One region of the Paenibacillus sp. 19GGS1-52 genome, then DNA from elsewhere that is predicted to be linked to it. Evidence: riboswitches for the same ligand, from Rfam matches in the RefSeq annotation. Region 1 holds a riboswitch; each other region holds the start of a gene.
The links. A riboswitch is a leader RNA that binds a small molecule or an ion and turns the genes downstream of it on or off. The one in region 1 is predicted to bind cyclic di-GMP.
Positions count from the first base shown of each region.

Region 1 (5,073 bases):
AACAGCAGCTACACAGGCTTCCGGATCATCGGCATTAACATGCACAATTGGAATTTCATACCCTTTTGCCAGGTCGCTGGCGTAATGCGTGGACCGAGAGTCCTCGCTTTCCGTGGTAAAGCCAATCCGGTTATTGACGATAATATGGATCGTACCACCGTTCTTATAACCCTGCAGCTTGCCAATATTCAACGTTTCGGCGACAATGCCTTCGCCTGGAAAAGCTGCATCTCCATGCATCAGCACGGCCATGGCTTTGTTCGTATCAAGTTGTGGCAGACCCGGTGTACTGCGGTCTTCCTGAGCCGCGCGGGTAAAGCCTTCAACGACAGGATTAACGAATTCCAAATGACTCGGGTTATTTGCCAGTGTTAGTCGGGTACGGACGGTTTCTCCCTCGCGGACAGCACGATCTGCACCAAGATGATACTTCACGTCTCCAGTCCAGCCATAGTTAATACCCATCGACCCTTCTGAAGGGAAAAGCTCCTTATTTGGAGAGTGGTGGAATTCGGAAAAAATAATATCATAAGGCTTGCCCAAAATATGGGCCAGCACGCTCAGACGCCCGCGATGGGCCATGCCCATCAGAATGTTCTCGGCACCGTCATGTGCCGCTGCACGTACAATTTCGTCCAGCATCGGAACAAGCGCATCATTGCCCTCCAGACTGAAGCGTTTCTGGCCAACGAAGGTTTTATGCAAGAAGGTCTCAAATTGCTCTACTTGAATAAGGCGTCTCAGCAGTTCCTTGCGTTCGGTGTTGTTCAGGGGGGCCGGCGAGCTTGCCGACTCCGCTTGATGGTTCAACCAACCCAGTTCCCGTTCATCGTGAACATGCCCGAACTCATAAGCAATAGTCTGCGTATAGACCTGGCGCATCCGGTGAACGGCGTCCCAGCCGGTAAGAACGTCTGCGGGCGCATTCTCCCAGATCAGCGTGGCAGGCAATGCCATGAGGTCCTCGCGGGTTAACTCATAGGTTTCAGGGTTAAGCCACTTCTCCATAGCATTATGATCTCGTTCGAGCGGGTCAATATCAGCGGCCATATGACCATATATACGAATATTGGCGATTAGCTTGGAAGCTCTGACTGCTTTTTTTAGCCATGCGGAATCGCCCGAAATAACCGCCTGTGGTGGCTGCTCGGTGGCAGGTGCCAGGGGAGGGGGTCCCGAGATAGTAAAAAGCTCGCGGTAATTAGTTTCTACTGATAATGGATCTTTCGCAAACTGTTCATATTTTTCTTGGATATAGCCCAAATTGGGTCCGTAATACTTACTCCAAATGGATTCGTTATAGGGCTCTTTAACTGCCATGAATACATCCTCCTAACGGATGAACTCCACACCCGGTCACTTTAGTGCCGGCGTTGATCGGAGCTGCGATGATTGCGGTTTCATTCCTCATCCTATTGTGCTACTTTCAGCTCGTGTAATCAATTCATACTTTCGTCCAATCCGTTCGCAAAACGGTATGGTTCGCTCGTATTCAATAATTCTACAGCAAAACTAGTCTTTTTCAATTTTATATTTAGGATTTTTATTTTAGGACAGGGTTCCGTCAAAATAGGATATATAATTTTCCCATTTCGCAGTAAAAATAATCCAGAGAACGACACATTTTTTTTGAGGATTATTATATAATGTTATTGCATAATGTTGTTACGGATAACAGCTTAATCAGTTTCTAGCCAGATCCTTTCATGTAAAGGGTCCAGTAAAGGGTAAACCTGCTGAAAAGCAGGGGCACAAAGTCTCGGATCTAAGGTAGGAATACTAGGATGGCCGGACTGCCTGGGGACGCAAAATCTTAGGAGGAGATTTCTTGGATAAGTCCAACCAGGGGAAAAACGGAGAACTGCAGACAGTTGATTTGGATTTAGAATGGGTACATTTGTTATTAACGGCTAAGAAGGCAGGCATCAAGGCTGATGAGATTCGTCGGTTTTTCGATGAAAAGGCTTTACGTGTTATGCAGTAGAGTTAGATAAACAAATGTTACATACAGAAAGAAGCACAGCGACATGTCGTTGTGCTTCTTTCTGTATGTTCAGAGCTTGGATAGATACAACCTCAAGCAGACAAGGTTCATCAATCCTTCTGATCCAGGCGCCATTTCTGATAATCCAGAAATTCCTTGAATTCCCTTTTGCTTATCCCTGAGGCCATAGCTTCCTGAACCAGACGAAACCATTCCGAATCCAGAGGGGATTCCTCGGCGTCAGTGGGCTCGCCATATAGCAGGGCATGAATAGAAACCTGAAGCGCATCAGCGATTTTTTCAATGAATTGGATGGAGGGGTTGGATTGAATATTTCTCTCAACATTACTTAAGTATGATTTCGCCACATCGGCCTTGTCCGCAAGTTCGGATAAGGATAAATTCTTCTCCAGTCGGAGCTGGTGAATGCGGCCTCCCATATTATCTGGCACAATACAACGCTCCTCCGTACTTTTTGTTAATAGTATAACAAATTTCCGTAAAACGGACAAAGACGATTGTTCCTGAACTAGGAGTGGTCAAAGAGTGAAAAACCGGCAATTCCCAGCCTCTTGGGCTTAGGAGTTGCCGGTAGTCTACAGAGATATAGATCAGTACTATTTCAATTCGGGACCGATGGCTTGTGTGGCATTGAATGTCCAAGTCAGGGCCAGAGCGTCACCTTGGAAAATATTCTGATCCTGCCCGTTATCGACAAACTCGAAGGCTACCTTGAAGTTGACGGATTGCCCATTTGTGATCCCATTAGGGAGCGCACCAGTGCTTATCAAATCATAGTTACCTAAGTCTTTCAAAGACTTGAGTGAGATTTCACTGATCACATGGCCCGCGATATTCCCGCTGACATAGCTGCTATCGAGGACTTTAACTTTAAAGTGGTCACCCAGATCTTGAGTTGAATTATTCCCATTAGCATCAGTTACGGTATAATTGGCAACCAGTTTGAGACCTTTAATATCCAATGAACCGCTATTCTGCAAGGTGAAATTGCGAACCGCGATGTCACCTGGTTTGAGATTTGGGAGGTTAACAATCTCGGTTGGATTAGTGTTGAGATCCAAAGTGCCGGCTGCGAACGTTGCTGTGCTCTGGGCGGTGTCGCTGAAGTAAGCGAAGGTGCCTCCCCCGATTAACGATAATCCCAAAGCTGCCGATGCTACGCCTAATCCCAATGTTTTCTTGATTCCCATAATAAAAATCCTCCTCTATATTGTTGTAAAATAGTAACTAAAGATCATTGAATATGAGTTATTTATAAACGCCTTTTCCTTGGCTGGCTTCGAAGGACCATGTCAGTTGCAGCTTGTCGCCTTGGTAATAATTCTGTGGCTGGAGATTTTCTCTAAAGGCAAATTGTACGGTCAGAGTATCTTTGTCCCCCGCTCTAATTCCAGACTTCTCTCCGCCCAAAATACTGCCGAGTATCCCTTTGGCTACCAGATCAGGACTTTCGCTTTCTAGTGCTGAGAGTGATTTCACGAGAATTTCAGGTTGTCTTTTGTCGTTATTGTTCAGGAAGGTCACGATAATATCATCTTTCAAATTATGGCCTTCGTTATCACTTTTGGTGTCCGTTACGAGCGAGAGGGTCTTCAGCAAGACTTTTGGAATGTCCAGTGATCCGTCGTTTGTGAGCTTGAAATCTCTCGTAATTACATCTCCTGGTTTGAGGTTGCTGAGATCGACTATAACGGAAGGATCAGAAGTTAGGCTCAGAGTTCCGTTGTTAAATGCAGCCGTGCTCGAAGCAGTATCGCTAAAATAAGCGAAAGTGCCTCCTCCGACCAGTGTCAATCCTAATGCTGCTGAAGCGACGCCCAACCCCAATGTTTTTTTAATATTCATTTGTTCATCCCTCTCTCATAGGTTCTTGGTCTCTTGTGTCTTCGAGCGGTGTATATTGTACTCCACGTTTCGTAAACGGGAGGGACAATCGGGTTAGGAAGGGTTATCCGGCAAGGGTTCAGACGCGGAAGCTCCAACATTTTTTTTCTCCAGCGCGACGACTGCTTTCCAGGATGAATAGAGAGCATACAGAAGGAGCAGCAGACCTGGAACGATCATTAGCAGCACACTGCCTGCTTTGGATACTGCAAAATTCATGGCATATCCTACATAAGGTACAGTGAAGCCGGTATATTGTCCGACGACATTTGTGGAGCTGACAGGAGCACCATCCGCGCCGTCATTATGATCCCCTTTAGTAGTATAGCTGGCTTCACCAATAGCCTTGTTCATCTCAACGTTCACAATGCGGTGGGTAATGAGGATATTTTCTGCACTCATAAAGGTAATAACATCACCCTTTTGGAAGCGGGTCATGTCACCACCTGGCTTTAGGGCAATAATAGATCCTGTATGGATGCCAGGCTCCATGGAGCCGGAAAGCACGGTTTTGATCTGATAGCCGAAGAAGGTAGGCTCGCCACCGGATGCTTTAGAGATTACTACTGCTGCTACCAGTAGTACGAAGATCATAAACATTAGGGTGGACAAGGTACTGCTGATTATTTTTTTGACACGCATTTGTTAATCGCCGCCTTTGCTAGAATCAGAGTCGGAAGGAGGTACCGGTGTGGCAGACGGAGTCTGGGCTACAGGTTCGTTAGGTGTTTCCACCTGAGCGGGCTCTTCCTTCAAGCTCTCTTCGGGAATGCTACTGCTGTCTGGAGTTGCTTCCGGCATGATGGACTCAGGGGCTTGCACTTCATTCGAGGGCTTACTAATCTCGCTATTCTGGGGATTAGCTTCCTCTACCGGAATCACCTCAGGATCAGGTGGGGCTTGTATAGCGCCTTTGGCCGCCTCTATTGCTGCTTTTTTAGCTTCTTCATTTGCTTTGTCCGCCGCCTCATCCTGCTTCTTCTTCTCTAGCTCTAATCGTTCAGCTTCTTCCTTTTGGGCTTGCTCCAGCATTATCGCTTTGGTATCGGCGATTTGCGTTTGCTGATTCTGGAGGACGATAAGCTTGGAAGAAAGTGTACTCTTCGAGGCATCCAGTGCAGTATTCAACTGTTCGTAAGTGGATAGCAGTTCGGTCGACACATTGGGTTCAGGACTATACGCTC
Region 1 covers NZ_CP059724.1:6,724,535-6,729,607, reverse strand. Annotated here, with positions in the region: gene H1230_RS30885 (2-oxoglutarate dehydrogenase E1 component) at 1-1,320, opposite strand, end outside; cyclic di-GMP riboswitch class I at 1,717-1,801, shown strand; gene H1230_RS30880 (anti-repressor SinI family protein) at 1,829-1,984, shown strand; gene H1230_RS30875 (helix-turn-helix domain-containing protein) at 2,095-2,424, opposite strand; gene H1230_RS30870 (TasA family protein) at 2,602-3,195, opposite strand; gene H1230_RS30865 (TasA family protein) at 3,254-3,850, opposite strand; gene sipW (signal peptidase I SipW) at 3,944-4,531, opposite strand; gene H1230_RS30855 (hypothetical protein) at 4,535-5,073, opposite strand, start outside.

Region 2 (5,073 bases), 2.9 Mb from region 1:
GCTGTATATTTCCATAAATGCTATAGCGGTTAAAAGTCACTTTGCCACCCACGGTTTCAATCCGTAGGGTATGGTTGCCGTCCTTCAGGTTCTTTTTCTCAAACACGACTTTGCTGTAGCCTTCGAGATCGGCGGCGGTCAGGTCAATTGTGTCCTGCAGCACTTCGTCGATATATACATCTGCTTTGCCCATATTGCCCTGCACATTCGACAGCCAGCGGACGCCAGTTCCCGTAAAGTCGAAGGAAGCAACCTCACCTTGTTCCATCGTTTCATTCCAGCTTCCGTTGATATTCGTCAGAATACCCGGCGAATAATAGATGTCTTCGTCGTCGAATGTATAGTCGTGCCAGTCAGTCTCCGGCGATACCGTTTGTATTGAAGTCAGTTCCGCATAATCGAGATTCACCGCACCGGTATTGTCGCCGTCATGGCGCAGCATGATCGTATTGGGTCCATCCGCAAGCGTTACCGCCGCCGATATGCTTTTGTACGCACCCGTGCCCGTATATTTTCCGGTCGAGATGAATGTCAGCTTCTTGATTTTCATACCATTTACGTACAAATTCAACGTAGCGTCTACTCCAGTGGCGTAAGCCAAACGCAGCGTATAGTTGCCTGCACCCGGCATGATGTTAATGATGCTTATACTCGCTCCGTTCCCGTGCATATCCCGTACATAACCTCCACCAGAGGCTGCAGAATCCGTTCCGGTTTTGGCGATGCCTGTAAGCTGCCCCTTTTCGGCTTCATAGATTGGACCACCCGGTGTGATCGGCATATCCGGGACTGCAAGCAGAATGGGTTCACTTGGCACGGATGCGTTACCGGAGTCGTCGCTGGCCTGAACTGTGTATGAGTAGGTGCGGTCATAAGCGATCGTCGTATCGATGTAACGCGTAACGGAAGATGGCAGCAGCGCCAGTTCCTCGCCGTCGCGGTAAAGGCGATAAGTAGTCGTCCGGTGGTTGTCCGCCGCTACGTTCCAGTCGATCATAGCTGTATTCCAAGTTCTCATTGCAGCGCCCGTCATGACCGGTTTTTCCGGATTTTGCTCTTCCTTGAGGGTTAAATACAGCTGCACTGCTTCGCCCGCAGCAACGGTGAGGTCGAGATCGAGATATGGAGATACGTTTCTCTCCTCTACTGAATAGGCAGAGCCTGCCGTATTACCATCCCGGTACTGCTCGACCCGGTAGACACCGCCGTCTGGCAGCGTTACGCGGACGTTCACATGGCGTGCGCTGGTTCCGGCCGGCTCGAAGTTAACGACGCTGACGATCTGCTTGTCCGCCGACGCGCCGACTGTCGATACTCCGAGCGCACGGGTATCGACGGCACGGACGTATACTTTTCTGCCAGCCGACTCGTCGCCGCTGAGAAAGGAATAGGGCAGAGGTGCACCATGCGTCGCGTAGGCCGCAGCCAAACGACGGAACGTGCGCAACCTGGTTTCGCCGCCCTCCGCTGGCTTGGCGGCCCAAGCTGTCGTGTCGGACACTTGGTGCGTGTTCCAATTGCTTGGGCGGACAAATAGTGCATAATTCGGGTTCGACGTATCAAAGGCAGTATGCTGCATAATATGGTCAGCATACCCAATATCCGCGCGCAGCTCGCGGTCGAAAGCGGCTGCGAACTTGTAGGCTGATGCGCCGAAGCCGCTCGGATCGGCATGCAGATCATTAGCACCTGCCTCAGTCATCATCATTTCCTTGGGCAGCCCTTCTTCCGTACCACCGTTGTAGGTAAGCAGGTTTTCGTTCAGTGCGCCGCCGCGAGCCTGTGTCAATCCGGTCAACGCATAACTGTGGCCGTTCGTCAGATCTGACAAAACTTCGATCGGTTTCCGCTCTTCAGGATTGCGCTCCCAACCGTACGGCGTACCCTTGGTTGGCCAGTATGCCCAGCCGGGTGCCACGATCTTAAGCCACGGGGTTTCCGCTTTTTCTGCCTGTAGAAACTCACCGAGCTCGACGAGAGAAGACTGCGAATGTCCGAATACGCCCGGTTCATTATCCATTTCCAGATAAGAGAAATCCGAGCCGTAATCGGACATGAATTGGCGGTAATAAGTCTTCATGCTTTCGGACATGTGACCGCCTAGCATCTCACTGCTGTTCATAAAATCTGTGCCGAACATACCGACCACTGGCTGCAGATTCATGTCCTTCATCGTCTGCAAATAAGAATCTATGCCATCCTGCCATAATGGCTTCGTATCGGACCATAGACCCGCACGCATCATATTTCCACTGTAGGCAATGCCGAGCCATTTCGTCAAATCTGGAACAAGTCGAGTCACATTGTCGTTGTAATCGAATGAATTGGCGATCGCGGTGCCAAGATTTACATACCGACCGTGGAGCGGTTCAGATGCGGGCGAGGAGAGCGCCGTCAACGACAACTCATCCCACTCGTACCATAGATTTGCATCTCCGGAGCTATTTGCATAGGAGCCGGCATATACCTCAAGCCTCAGCTCGTTCGTGCCGATATTTATCAGCTCATTTGGAATATATAATCTGTATTGGTCACGGTAGGGATAGGCACCACCGCTGCCGGCTGTACCCGCAATCTGGATGAGCCCGGCCAGCCTTCCATTCGCGTACACAGCCATCTGTGGCACAGACATGTACGCGTTCAGTATATGCACGTCGAATTCCATGCCATAAGTGGGCAGCGCATCCATTGTGAAATCGATAGTGAGCGTTTTATTCACACTCGCCTTCATGCCTTTCGGAAATGTCTTCCAGTCACTGTAAACCTCTTTCGTCACAGGTGCGGTGTAAGGCGTGGACATTGCCTTGAAGTCGGAATATTCGGCGGAGCTTCCGTCATGGGTACCAATCGTCCAGACTGTGCCAACTGGGCCGGATGGTTCCTGCAGGCTGTTAGCAGCAGCTCCATATACACTTTCGGTAACGGATTGAGGTGTAGATTCAGCGACCGGCTGCGCGGATGCTAATTCTGCACTGGCGGGGCTGAACGGGCTGCCGATTGCAAGCACTAGTGTTAATAGCAGGGCGATGCATTTGGAGAACAAACGAAAACTGGAGCATGGAGCCATTTGTTTAACTGTTCTTGATAAATTGGGGGCAGGTCGATCGGATCTTTTGCGTTTGGATTTCATAACTAACTCTCCTCGGTTAAAATATCCCTTAACGCCATCACCTTGCTAGGGTACGCAAAGTAACGCCCGGTTTGGGCGGAGGAGGAACAACTTTTTATAAACGGTTTATATTCGTTGAAAAAGCTTTTCCCCCAGAACATCTAATCCATGCACCTGAAACGTACGCAGTGGAACAGACATCCTTTTTTTCCGGCAGCACGGCTGCCACCTTCGTCTTCCACATTGTGGAAACGAAGAAGGCCCTATGGCTTTGCGTCCTTGCCTTTCGACAAGTTTGCCTTTGTCACAATGGGTGAAACGAACAATAGAACGCATGAAACTTAAAATGGGGCGAGAGCGGCAGGCGGCAGATACTGCAAAAAAAAAGCTGCGACTGCTAGGTGGGAGAGTAGGAAGAGGTACGAGAGCGAAGTATGCAGCAGAATGGCAAACGCCATTACAGCTAAATGGATTTGCAGTATTCCTAATTTGTATCGGCGCAGTTGGGCCATTGTATTAGTATCGTAAGTTGAATGAACTTACCGGACTCACTTAATTTGGAATTAATTATGACAAAAGCAGTTGCATATCACAATATGAATGAATATAATAATATTCATTCATAAGATTTGAAGTGAGTGAAATGATCTGTATATGGAGGGACTCCAATGAAAAAAGTTATTGCCTTTATCGGCAATCAACAAAAGCATGCCACCTTCGAGGCAGTTTGTGAATTTGGGGATAATTTAAAAGCTTACGGTGAAATTGACTTTGAGTACTTATTCTTGAAAGACTATCGGCTTGAATATTGCCGTGGCTGCAAACAGTGTTTTGACAAAGGAGAGCAATATTGCCCCTTAACGGATGATCGCGATGTGCTGATTGAAAAGATGAGCAATGCTGACGGAATTATTTTCGCCACCCCCAATTATGCCTTTCATGTATCGGCACCGATGAAGAACCTGCTGGATCGGCTCGCCTTTGTGTTCCATAGACCGCGTTTTTTTGGAAAGACCTTTACGGCTATTGTCAATCAAGGAATCTTTGGAGGCAACTCTATCGTGAAGTACCTAAGTAATATGGGAGAAAATTTCGGATTTCGAGTCACAAAAGGCTGTGTTCTGAACACGTTGGAGCCCAGAAGCGAGGCTGCACAGCAAAAATTTACGAAGGAAATTAAAAAGGCCTCGGCAAGATTTTACAAAGAGCTTATGCACACAACGCCACCGGTTCCTTCCTTTTTCAGGCTGATGATGTTCCGAATATCCCGCACAACTATAAAGTCTACGCTCAATGATAAGTACCTGGATTACCGTCATTACAAAGAACAGGGCTGGTTTGAATCGGACTATTACTATCAGGTTTCCTTAGGGTTCATTAAAAAAACAGTGGGTCACGTGTTTGATCTCATGGGCCATCGAATGGCTAAACGCCTATAATAAATTAGAGCAAGTATAAAGTGAGCGGAGGATTATAAGGTGGAAGATAAAAAAAAGGATATTTTTAATTGCGGGAAAGAATTGTTTAGTTCCAAAGGATTTAAAAAAACCAATGTCTCTGACATTACAAAAGTGGTCGGGATCGGAGTAGGCACATTTTATAATTACTTCCCTTCTAAAGAGGCGTTGTTTCTGGAAATTTTCCTGGAAGAAAACGTGAAACTTAAAAAGAGCATAATGGAAGCCATTGATCTGAACGATGCTCCTTTAGGGCTGCTCAATAAATTAATAGCATTAAACATTAATGGCATGAATTCAAATCCAATCTTAAAAGAATGGTATAACAAAGACGTCTTTAGCAAGCTGGAGCAGCAATACCGTGAAGAGAACGGAGTAAATAAAGTGGATTTCTTATATGGCAGTTTTGTGGAGTTGTTCCAACAATGGCAGACGGAAGGAAAAATAAGAAGTGATATCGATATTGAGCTTATCATGGCTTTTTTTACAGCGATCATTAATATAGAT
Region 2 covers NZ_CP059724.1:3,820,098-3,825,170, reverse strand. Annotated here, with positions in the region: gene H1230_RS17835 (polysaccharide lyase family protein) at 1-3,130, opposite strand, end outside; cyclic di-GMP riboswitch class I at 3,319-3,419, opposite strand; gene H1230_RS17830 (hypothetical protein) at 3,444-3,629, shown strand; gene H1230_RS17825 (flavodoxin family protein) at 3,778-4,548, shown strand; gene H1230_RS17820 (TetR/AcrR family transcriptional regulator) at 4,588-5,073, shown strand, end outside.
Region 2: another riboswitch for cyclic di-GMP. It lies ahead of H1230_RS17835 (polysaccharide lyase family protein); the one in region 1 lies ahead of H1230_RS30880 (anti-repressor SinI family protein).

Region 3 (5,073 bases), 380 kb from region 1:
GCAATTCCGACTTCATGCAGGCGAGTTGCAGCCTGCAATCCGAACTGAGACCGGCTTTGTTGGGATTCGCTCCACCTCGCGGTTTCGCAGCCCTTTGTACCGGCCATTGTAGTACGTGTGTAGCCCAGGTCATAAGGGGCATGATGATTTGACGTCATCCCCACCTTCCTCCGGTTTGTCACCGGCAGTCTGCTTAGAGTGCCCACCATGATGTGCTGGCAACTAAGCATAAGGGTTGCGCTCGTTGCGGGACTTAACCCAACATCTCACGACACGAGCTGACGACAACCATGCACCACCTGTCTCCTCTGTCCCGAAGGCCGCCGCTATCTCTAGCGGATTCAGAGGGATGTCAAGACCTGGTAAGGTTCTTCGCGTTGCTTCGAATTAAACCACATACTCCACTGCTTGTGCGGGTCCCCGTCAATTCCTTTGAGTTTCAGTCTTGCGACCGTACTCCCCAGGCGGAGTGCTTACTGTGTTAACTTCGGCACCAAGGGTATCGAAACCCCTAACACCTAGCACTCATCGTTTACGGCGTGGACTACCAGGGTATCTAATCCTGTTTGCTCCCCACGCTTTCGCGCCTCAGCGTCAGTTACAGCCCAGAAAGTCGCCTTCGCCACTGGTGTTCCTCCACATATCTACGCATTTCACCGCTACACGTGGAATTCCACTTTCCTCTTCTGTACTCAAGCCACCCAGTTTCCAGTGCGACCTCAGGTTGAGCCCAAGGTTTAAACACCAGACTTAAATAGCCGCCTGCGCGCGCTTTACGCCCAATAATTCCGGACAACGCTTGCCCCCTACGTATTACCGCGGCTGCTGGCACGTAGTTAGCCGGGGCTTTCTTCTCAGGTACCGTCACTCTTATAGCAGTTACTCTATAAGACGTTCTTCCCTGGCAACAGAGCTTTACGATCCGAAAACCTTCATCACTCACGCGGCATTGCTCCGTCAGGCTTGCGCCCATTGCGGAAGATTCCCTACTGCTGCCTCCCGTAGGAGTCTGGGCCGTGTCTCAGTCCCAGTGTGGCCGTTCACCCTCTCAGGTCGGCTACGCATCGTCGCCTTGGTGAGCCGTTACCCCACCAACTAGCTAATGCGCCGCAGGCCCATCCCTCAGCGACAGATTTCTCCGTCTTTCATCCTCTTCCCAGGTGGGAAAAGGAATTATCCGGTATTAGCTACCGTTTCCGGTAGTTATCCCAGACTATGGGGCAGGTTGCCTACGTGTTACTCACCCGTCCGCCGCTAAATCCTGTTGAAAGCAAGCTTTCAACAAAACTCCGCTCGACTTGCATGTATTAGGCATGCCGCCAGCGTTCGTCCTGAGCCAGGATCAAACTCTCCAATTTGTATTGAAAAGAGCGATTGCTCATTTTGAAACCTCTGACGAGAATTTACATTCTCAACCGACAAGTTTACTCCAGCATAAATGCTGTGAAACTCATCTTCTTTTGGATTTTACTTTCGTAAAATCCCACTCACTCGTTGTTCAGTTTTCAAAGATCAAGTTCTCGTTGTCGGCGTTTAATGTCTCACCAGCAACTCTTATAATATATCATACGGTGTTTAGAAAAGCAAGCTTTTTTTATTTCTTGTTAATTCAATGTGTTTCGCTTGTCCGCTCTTCCAACAGCGCTCACTTATAATACCCTATCTACTAGTATAAAAGCAACCCCTAATCAAAAGAAAAACAACCAGCTTAATTATTAAGCTGGTTGTCTATTTGTTCATATAGTAATTCAACTACTCTTAGTAGTATTTGACTGCCGTATATTTAGTAGAATTCTTAATCAGATCTACGGTTTTATTGCTCTTAACCAATCCAGCATCTACTGTTGTATCAATAGTCACCCATTTGCCATTAAGAAGGACTTCATTCCAAGCATGGTATTGAGTAACATAAGTGGAGTTTCCCATGACCAATTTAGCTGGTATATCTACACTACGTAGCATTGCTGCAAATAATGAAGAGTAATCATAGCAAATGCCTTTTTTGCTGGCAAGGGTATTATCAATGTTAGGGATATAGTCAGTTGTTACATTGTTAGCCAGTGAATAATCGTATTTCACATTAGCAACGATGTAATTATAAATTGCTTTAACCTTCTCTTGATCCGTTGTTTTGCCTTGTGTAAGTTGTTTTGCTTTAAGAATAGCTTTATCAGAAGAACTCCATTTAACATTCTGAACAGAGCTTAAATATACTGCATTTGTATCATTCAAGGATAAGTCCACTACTTCAGAATATAGAGCTTTGTATTTGTTACCCGTTATGTTCTCAAGAACTGAGACTTTATAGGATCCATTACCTTGTTGCAATGGGAATTCTTCAGCTTGTCCAGAAGCATAAAGATTATAAGTGTAGCTGCTGCTGCCTTTGGTAATCATAAGTTTGATCCGTTTGTCCTTCGGCACATCATATTGAACTCCAATAATGCCTTGGTTTAACTGCGATGTATTGAGCCAACCCGTTTCTGTGCCAGCAGCTTGAGCTGAAGTTATCTGAACAGAAGTAGCCACTACAAATATCGCCAATAACATAAGATAAAATTTCTTCAATGATAAAACCCCTTTTCGGTAGCTGGCTGCCATCCTGACGGGAAGGCCCTTTAGCTTTGCGTCCCTATCTTTCAATAGGTTTGCCGTTATCGTAAAAGCTTTATCTGTCCTTAAACATACTAGAAATAATGGTAGAATTAGACAAAAAATAAACAAAAAAAGCCTCTTCATTCGGTAGCTGGCTGCCATCCTGACGGGAAGGCCCTTTAGCTTTGCGTCCCTATCTTTCGATAGGTTTGCCGTTATCGTGCTTAGCTTTTATAGTTATATACTACCATATTTACGCGTAGATTCAAGACCTATAGTGCTAGATTTCCAAAATTTTATAATAAATTTTTGGAAATTTCTATTTTATGACATTAAGTGTGTTAGGGTAGTTTGGCTTGTACAATTAGACGGTGTGTGGGATTTACTAGTGGGTCACACGTGATCAGCGTGAGAATCTTGTCCTTGTTGTTCCCGTTTAACACAGATACATCCGTAGGTTCGACGATAGAAATTTTGTATACTTCATAGTTGTACGCTTGTTTGCTTGTCTTCACGGTGATAATATCTCCTACTGCAACCTCATTCAATCTATTAAACAATCTGCCTGTCGTTCTGGCTCTATGTGCTGCTATTGCGGCATTGCCAATCTGACCGATAGAAGTTGTTTCCTTCATATGTGTAGCTGCGTGCTTCATGTTGGCTTTCGTCGCCCCTTCAAGAACAGGCAACAACAGATTGATCTTATCAATTTCGATTAATGCAATTACTTTCCCCCCAAGCACAACTTCAGGTTCCGCCTTTACAGCAGCATCACTCGGAGGCTGCTCATCCAATGCAGATTCTTCTGAGAGCAGTTGGGTTACCTCAGCATATTTACTTTTCAGATCAGGGTCAACCGTTGCTGGAGCACTGTTACTATAACTCTGTTCCGCCTCATCTAATAGTTTCTGCTGCTGCCAGTCGTTATACCATTCATTAGCTTTGGGGAACAGCATGACAAGTATTCCTGCAAGTATGACTAAATAGGAAAATTTACGCATGATATTCACCTCCCTACTTTTAGAAAACCCATTTCCGGCTTCCGAAGAAATTGATGATTACAGTGACGAATGTAACTAATACCTTCGAGATCAACACTTGAATACCAAGTTTATCTGTTAACAAATGCATAAGCAGCAGGGATATTCCCAGTACAATCAGGTTCAGTACGATAAACTTCAGCAACTGCATTCGGTCGAAGCTATCCTTTTTCCCCCGATCACTGTCCCGAAAGGTTACTTTTTTATTCAAAATAAAGCTATTGGCCGTGCCTGCACTATAAGAAATAACCTGTGCCAGGGTGTATACCAACCCAAGTGAGTTCAGAAGTGTAAAGATTGCAAAATCAATAAGGGTATTCAGCAAGCCAACAGCATTGAATTTCAGGAACTGAATCACTCCTGCGCGAAGCTTCTTATCTGACATAATCGTTTCCCTTTCGGATGTGACTATGATCTTGCTCTACATCAAGATAGCCTTTAGTCTCCCGCACAATATACAACGGTCTGTCCTTGGATTCATCATAAATGCGGCCGATATACTCGCCGATGACACCGAGCAGCATGAGCACGATACCATTGAAGAGCAAATTAACGCCTACAATGGAGGCCCAGCCCGGAATGGTCCAGGAGGTGAAGACTCTTTGAAATAACACAAAAAATAAATATAGGAAACTGGAAAATGACAGAAAAAAACCAATATAGGAGGCAATCTTCAGCGGCTTGTGCGAGAAAGAGGTGATTCCGTCTAGCGCGAAGCGAATCATTTTTTTGAGTGGATACTTTGTTTCGCCAGCAAATCGTTCCTCACGCACGTATTCCACCATAGTCTGTCGGAAGCCCACCCAGCTCACCAAACCTCTAACATAACGATTCTTCTCTTTGAGACCACGTAGAACATCGCATACTTTACGGTCGATGAGTCGAAAATCCCCCGTATCCGTGGGAATGTCCACACTCGTCATGCTACTGAGCAGCCGGTAGAAGATCTTTGCCGTGACTTTTTTGAAAAGGGTCTCTCCATGACGCTTCAGACGTTTCCCGTAAACAACTTCGTAGCCTTCCTTCCACTTCGCGATCATCTGTAAAATCACCTCAGGCGGGTCCTGGAGATCTGCGTCAATAACAACAACAGCGTCTCCCTCAGCGTAATCCATACCGGCTGTAATCGCTACTTGATGCCCGAAATTACGGGAGAAGTCGATTAGCTTCACATTCTCGTCCCTGCTGCTGATCTCACGCATGATCTCAGCCGTATGATCACGGCTGCCATCATTAACGAAGACCAGCTCATAAGAGTCGTCGCTTTGATCCATTACTTTTTTTAGACGATCATACGTATGTTTAATAACTTCCTCCTCATTAAACATGGGGACAATTACACTGTATCTGGCTTTCACCTTTGTTCCTCCTAAATTTTTATGAGCGTCTAGTCTAACCCTCCTTAGAAAACCCAAGAAGGGAACCAACGCAGCATACT
Region 3 covers NZ_CP059724.1:6,342,433-6,347,505, forward strand. Annotated here, with positions in the region: rRNA gene H1230_RS29105 (16S ribosomal RNA) at 1-1,358, opposite strand, end outside; gene H1230_RS29110 (transglutaminase-like domain-containing protein) at 1,759-2,568, opposite strand; cyclic di-GMP riboswitch class I at 2,583-2,663, opposite strand; cyclic di-GMP riboswitch class I at 2,739-2,819, opposite strand; gene H1230_RS29115 (class D sortase) at 2,937-3,596, opposite strand; gene H1230_RS29120 (GtrA family protein) at 3,616-4,020, opposite strand; gene H1230_RS29125 (glycosyltransferase family 2 protein) at 4,010-4,993, opposite strand; gene H1230_RS29130 (glycosyltransferase family 39 protein) at 5,038-5,073, opposite strand, start outside.
Region 3: another riboswitch for cyclic di-GMP. It lies ahead of H1230_RS29110 (transglutaminase-like domain-containing protein); the one in region 1 lies ahead of H1230_RS30880 (anti-repressor SinI family protein).

Region 4 (5,073 bases), 790 kb from region 1:
GCCGGTACAGTTTAAACCTGTAACACATAAATAATAAGGAGGGTTCACTTATGAAACTAGTACTATTATCAGGTGGTTCAGGTAAACGGTTATGGCCTTTGTCCAACGATTCACGTTCGAAACAGTTTCTGAAGGTACTTGAAAGCCCACTGGGTGAACCGGAATCCATGGTACAACGGGTATGGAGACAACTTCAGGAGACTGGCATGGCGGATTCCTCTTATCTAGCCACAGGCCGCAGCCAAGTGGAGATGATTCAGAGCCAACTTGGATATGATGTGCCTATCATCGTCGAACCGGAACGCCGCGATACCTTTCCGGCAATTGCGTTGACAGCCACCTATCTGTATTCAGTAGTGGGGGTTTCCCCAGATGAGACTGTAGCAATCCTACCTGTTGATCCTTATGTGGAAGCATCTTTTTTTGATACGGTAGCCCAGCTTGAGCGTACGATGCAGGAAAGTGGTGCAAATCTGGCGTTGATGGGTGTGGTTCCTGAGCATGCTTCGGAGAAATACGGTTATATCATTCCTACCACTGAAGCAGCGGGTGAAAGTGGATATTTGCGAGTAAGTCATTTTCAGGAGAAACCGGAACGAAAGCAGGCCGAAGAGCTCATAAGTCGCAACGCCTTGTGGAACTGCGGCGTGTTTGCCTTCCGTTTAGGATATTTACTGGATATTTTGCAGCATAAAGGGCTGCCTCTGAATTATGAAGACTTGCAGAAGCAGTATAAATTATTGTCCTCAATCAGCTTTGATTATGAAGTGGTGGAAAAAGAAAAGAATATTGTTGTACAGCCGTATGACGGCTTCTGGAAGGATCTTGGTACATGGAATACATTGACCGAGGAAATGAGCAGCAATCATGTTGGCAAAGGTTTCATTACTGCAGATTCTGAAGGGACCTGCTTGATTAACGAACTCGACATTCCAATCACGGTCATTGGTGCAAAGGATTTAATTATCGCAGCCAGCCCTGATGGAATATTGGTCACGCATAAGGCAGAGAGTCCGCGAATCAAGGAAGTACTGAAAGCTTTTGAACAAAGACCAATGTATGAGGAACGCCGTTGGGGTCATTACAAAGTTATTGACTATGTGAAGTATGAAGAGGGCAATGAAGTGCTGACCAAGCGGATCTTTATATCTGAAGGCAAAAACATTAGTTATCAGTTGCATCGCAAACGTAGTGAGATCTGGACTATTATCAGCGGCGAAGCGAGCATCGTGCTGAATGAGAAAATGCATAACGTTAAGGCAGGCGATGTGGTGCGTATTCCCGAGGGGACTAAGCATGCTATTCTGGCATTGACGGATGTTGAATTTATTGAGGTACAGACCGGCTCTGAGCTGGTTGAGGAAGATAACATTCGTATTACATTGGACTGGAAAGATATCGAGCTACAACAGTTCATTTCATAGGCCTAAACTATCTATTTAACCGAATATGACAGAGTCAAAACGGGTAGAAAGACTCAATTTTAAGAATATTTTGTAAATGCACTAAACAAAAAAAAAAAAGAGTCGATACATACGGTAAGAAGGAAAATTCCTTCAAAACGATAAAGGCAAACCTATCGAAAGATAGGGACGCAAAGCTAAAGGGCCTTCGCAAGAGTGGCAGCCTGGCTACCGAAAGGAAGATGAATTTGAAAGCTCATCGTATGTATCGACAGTTCTGCATGTTCCTGTCACTAATTCTGTTTGTCATTGCTATTCCACTAGGAATGGGAATTGCACCATCTACTGCAGGAGCAGCTACAAGCTCCGGGACACCGGTTAACGCAGGCGCTTCACCTGAAGCAGTAAAGCTGCTTACTTACCTCAATTCAATTTCGGGGCAAGGGATTATCACGGGACAGCATGACTATCTGGAAAGTCCGGATGAAATCAGCAACAAATTAAAGGGGACCAGCGGGAAATACGCTGCTCTTCACGGCTATGAGCTTGGTGCAATTACTGGTCAAACAGAAGCTACCGTAGCTTCACAACGGAAGAACGTAGTTAACAGTGCTATCAACTGGAGTAAGAACGGCGGTATTGTCGCCATGACCTTTCACGAGAATCTACCGGGAACAACGTATGACTGGTCCAATGTTCAAAAGACGATTAGTCAGTCGGATTTCGACAAATACGTAACACCGGGAACGACGCAGTACAACAGTCTGATTGCCGATCTTGACAAAGTGGCAGTATCCTTGAAAAGCTTACGTGATGCTGGGGTTCCAGTACTCTGGAGACCCTACCATGAAATGAACGGAAATTGGTTCTGGTGGGGAAAGAAAAATAATTTCGCTGCACTCTGGAATATTATGTATGACCGTTTTGTTAACGTTCATCAATTAAACAACCTGTTATGGGTATGGAATCCTAATGCACCTAATGCTTGGGCAGATCCTTATGCCTTAACGTATCCAGGTGCCAATAAAGTTGACATTCTCGCAGCAGATATATATGACAATGACTATCAGCAAAAATATTATGACAGCTTGCTCAGTCTGGCTGCTGGCAAACCGATTGCTATCGGAGAGAATGGTCAAATGCCAAATACGACAAAGCTGCTGCAATCGCAGAATAAATGGGTATATATGATGAACTGGGGAAAATTGCTTTACGAGGATAACTCCACGGATACCATTAAAGCCTTCATGAATAACAGCTATACGATAACTCTGGATAAATATTTATCGGGGGTGATACCGTCCGTAACAGCAACGCCGACAGCGACACCGACGGCAACACCGACACCGACACCAACACCAACACCAACACCGACAGTAGCTCCTACGGCAACGTTTTCCTCGGGGGATCAGGCTCCTGCCTTGAATGGCTTGCATGGTGAATATTACAAGAACATGCTGCTTACAGGGACAGCGGCTCTAGTACGAAATGACGCTAATATCAACTTTAACTGGCGCCAGGCAGCACCGGTTACAGCACTCGGTATCGACAATTTCTCGATTCGTTGGACTGGGAAAATTAAGCCGCTCTATAGTGAAACTTATCAAATCTATACTGCATCGGATGACGGCATACGCGTCTGGGTAGATGGGAAGTCTGTCATAGATAGCTGGATTAAACAAAGTGGAACTGAACGTCAAGGAAGCATTGATCTCAAAGCTGGTCAACTATACGACATCAAAGTGGAATATTATGAGAATGCAGGAGATGCGCGGGTAAATCTGATGTGGCAAAGCCCAAGTCAGGTAAAAGGAACGGTACCTTCAAGTGCATTGTTCATTAATGCAAGTTCATCTGTTGCTAGTGCAGTATCGTCATCGTCGCTTGCAGCAACACCAACGGTAGCGCCGACGGTAACACCAACAGCAGCGCCAACACCAACAGCAGCGCCGACACCAACACCAACAGCAGCGCCGACACCAACACCAACAGCAGCGCCGACACCAACACCAACAGCAGCGCCGACACCAATGCCAACAGCAGCGCCGACACCAATGCCAACAGCAGCGCCGACGGCAACACCAACAGCAGCGCCGACACCAACGCCAACGGTTGCTAATGTTGTCGCACCGGCTGTGAATGGACTACAAGGTGAGTATTTTAGTAATATGCAATTATCAGGTAATCCAGTAATTGTACGCAAAGATGCTGCAATTGACTTCAACTGGCGTCTGCTCTCACCGGATGCAGCACTAGGCGTTGACTTCTTCTCTGTACGCTGGAGCGGTAAGATTAAACCCGTATACAGTGAAACTTATCAAATCTATACAACTTCAGATGATGGTATCCGTGTCTGGATCAACGGCAGCCTCGTTATTGACAGCTGGATGAAACAGAGCGGAACCGAGCGTCAGGGAAGCATAACCATGAATGCCGGACAGCTATATGATATTAAAGTTGAATATTACGAGAATCAGGGTGATGCAAGTGCACGTCTGATGTGGGGAAGTCCAAGTCAAGCGAAGGGAGTAGTTCCTTCAAGCGCCCTTTTCCTATCCTCGTCCATTCAGAACTAAGTAAGTAGCTGTATTCATTACTAAGGCTGATACAGGTTAAGCAGTTATAATAATTCCTTTCACTCGATGCTTAGTGGCCCTGCTTCTCAGCAGGGCTACTAAGCTATAGACTTCATTGGTCCGAAGTTGCTTGTCCAAAAAGCAGGGGAATCACCTTTGTGACCTGCGGCGGCTCTTGGCTACCAGAAGGAGGATTACTTTGAACACTTACCGTAAGTACCGGCTCTTGACCGCTATAATATCTATTATCATTATTTTATCTTTAATACCTTGGGGGGAAGCACGCAGCCTCCCTGTGGCCCGAGTAATCACAAACGAATCACCTGATACGCCAGCTAACCCATCAGCTTCTGGGGAAGCCAAAGATCTGCTCAGCTATCTGGTGAACCTTAGTGGTAAGGGAATGATTTCTGGACAGCATGACTATCTGGAAACTCCCGACGAATTTAACAATAAACTGAAGAATACCACTGGGCAATATGCAGTATTGCATGGTTATGAGTTAGGAGCTATTAACAACCAGCCCAAGAATACAATTGCCTCCCAGCGTCAAGCCGTGGTGGAGAGTGCGATCAAATGGAATAAAGGCGGCGGGATTGTAGCCATGACGTTCCATCAGAATCTACCAGGAACCTCTCCGGAATGGTCTAATGTTTCCATGAACTTGAGCCAGGTGAATTTTGATGCTTACGTTACACCCGGAACTCCTCAATATAAGAGATTGATTGCTGATCTTGATGAGATTGCTGTATATTTGGGAGAACTGCGAGATGCAGGAGTTCCGGTATTGTGGCGGCCCTATCATGAAATGAATGGCAACTGGTTCTGGTGGGGACAAAAGGACAATTTCTCTAAGCTATGGGACATTATGTACGATCGATTAGTGAACACGCACAAGCTGAATAATCTGCTGTGGGTCTGGAATCCAAATGCGCCTAATGAGTGGGCGGACCCTTATAAATCGTATTATCCAGGAGCAGACAAGGTGGATATTCTGGCAGCAGATATTTACAATAGCGATTTTAAACAGACTTACTATGAGAGTTTACTTGACCTTGCCGCAGGCAAACCAATAGGTATTGGTGAGAGCGGAG
Region 4 covers NZ_CP059724.1:5,936,460-5,941,532, reverse strand. Annotated here, with positions in the region: gene H1230_RS27530 (UDP-glucose dehydrogenase family protein) at 1-15, shown strand, start outside; gene H1230_RS27525 (sugar phosphate nucleotidyltransferase) at 51-1,424, shown strand; cyclic di-GMP riboswitch class I at 1,560-1,639, shown strand; gene H1230_RS27520 (PA14 domain-containing protein) at 1,646-3,979, shown strand; gene H1230_RS27515 (glycosyl hydrolase) at 4,179-5,073, shown strand, end outside.
Region 4: another riboswitch for cyclic di-GMP. It lies ahead of H1230_RS27520 (PA14 domain-containing protein); the one in region 1 lies ahead of H1230_RS30880 (anti-repressor SinI family protein).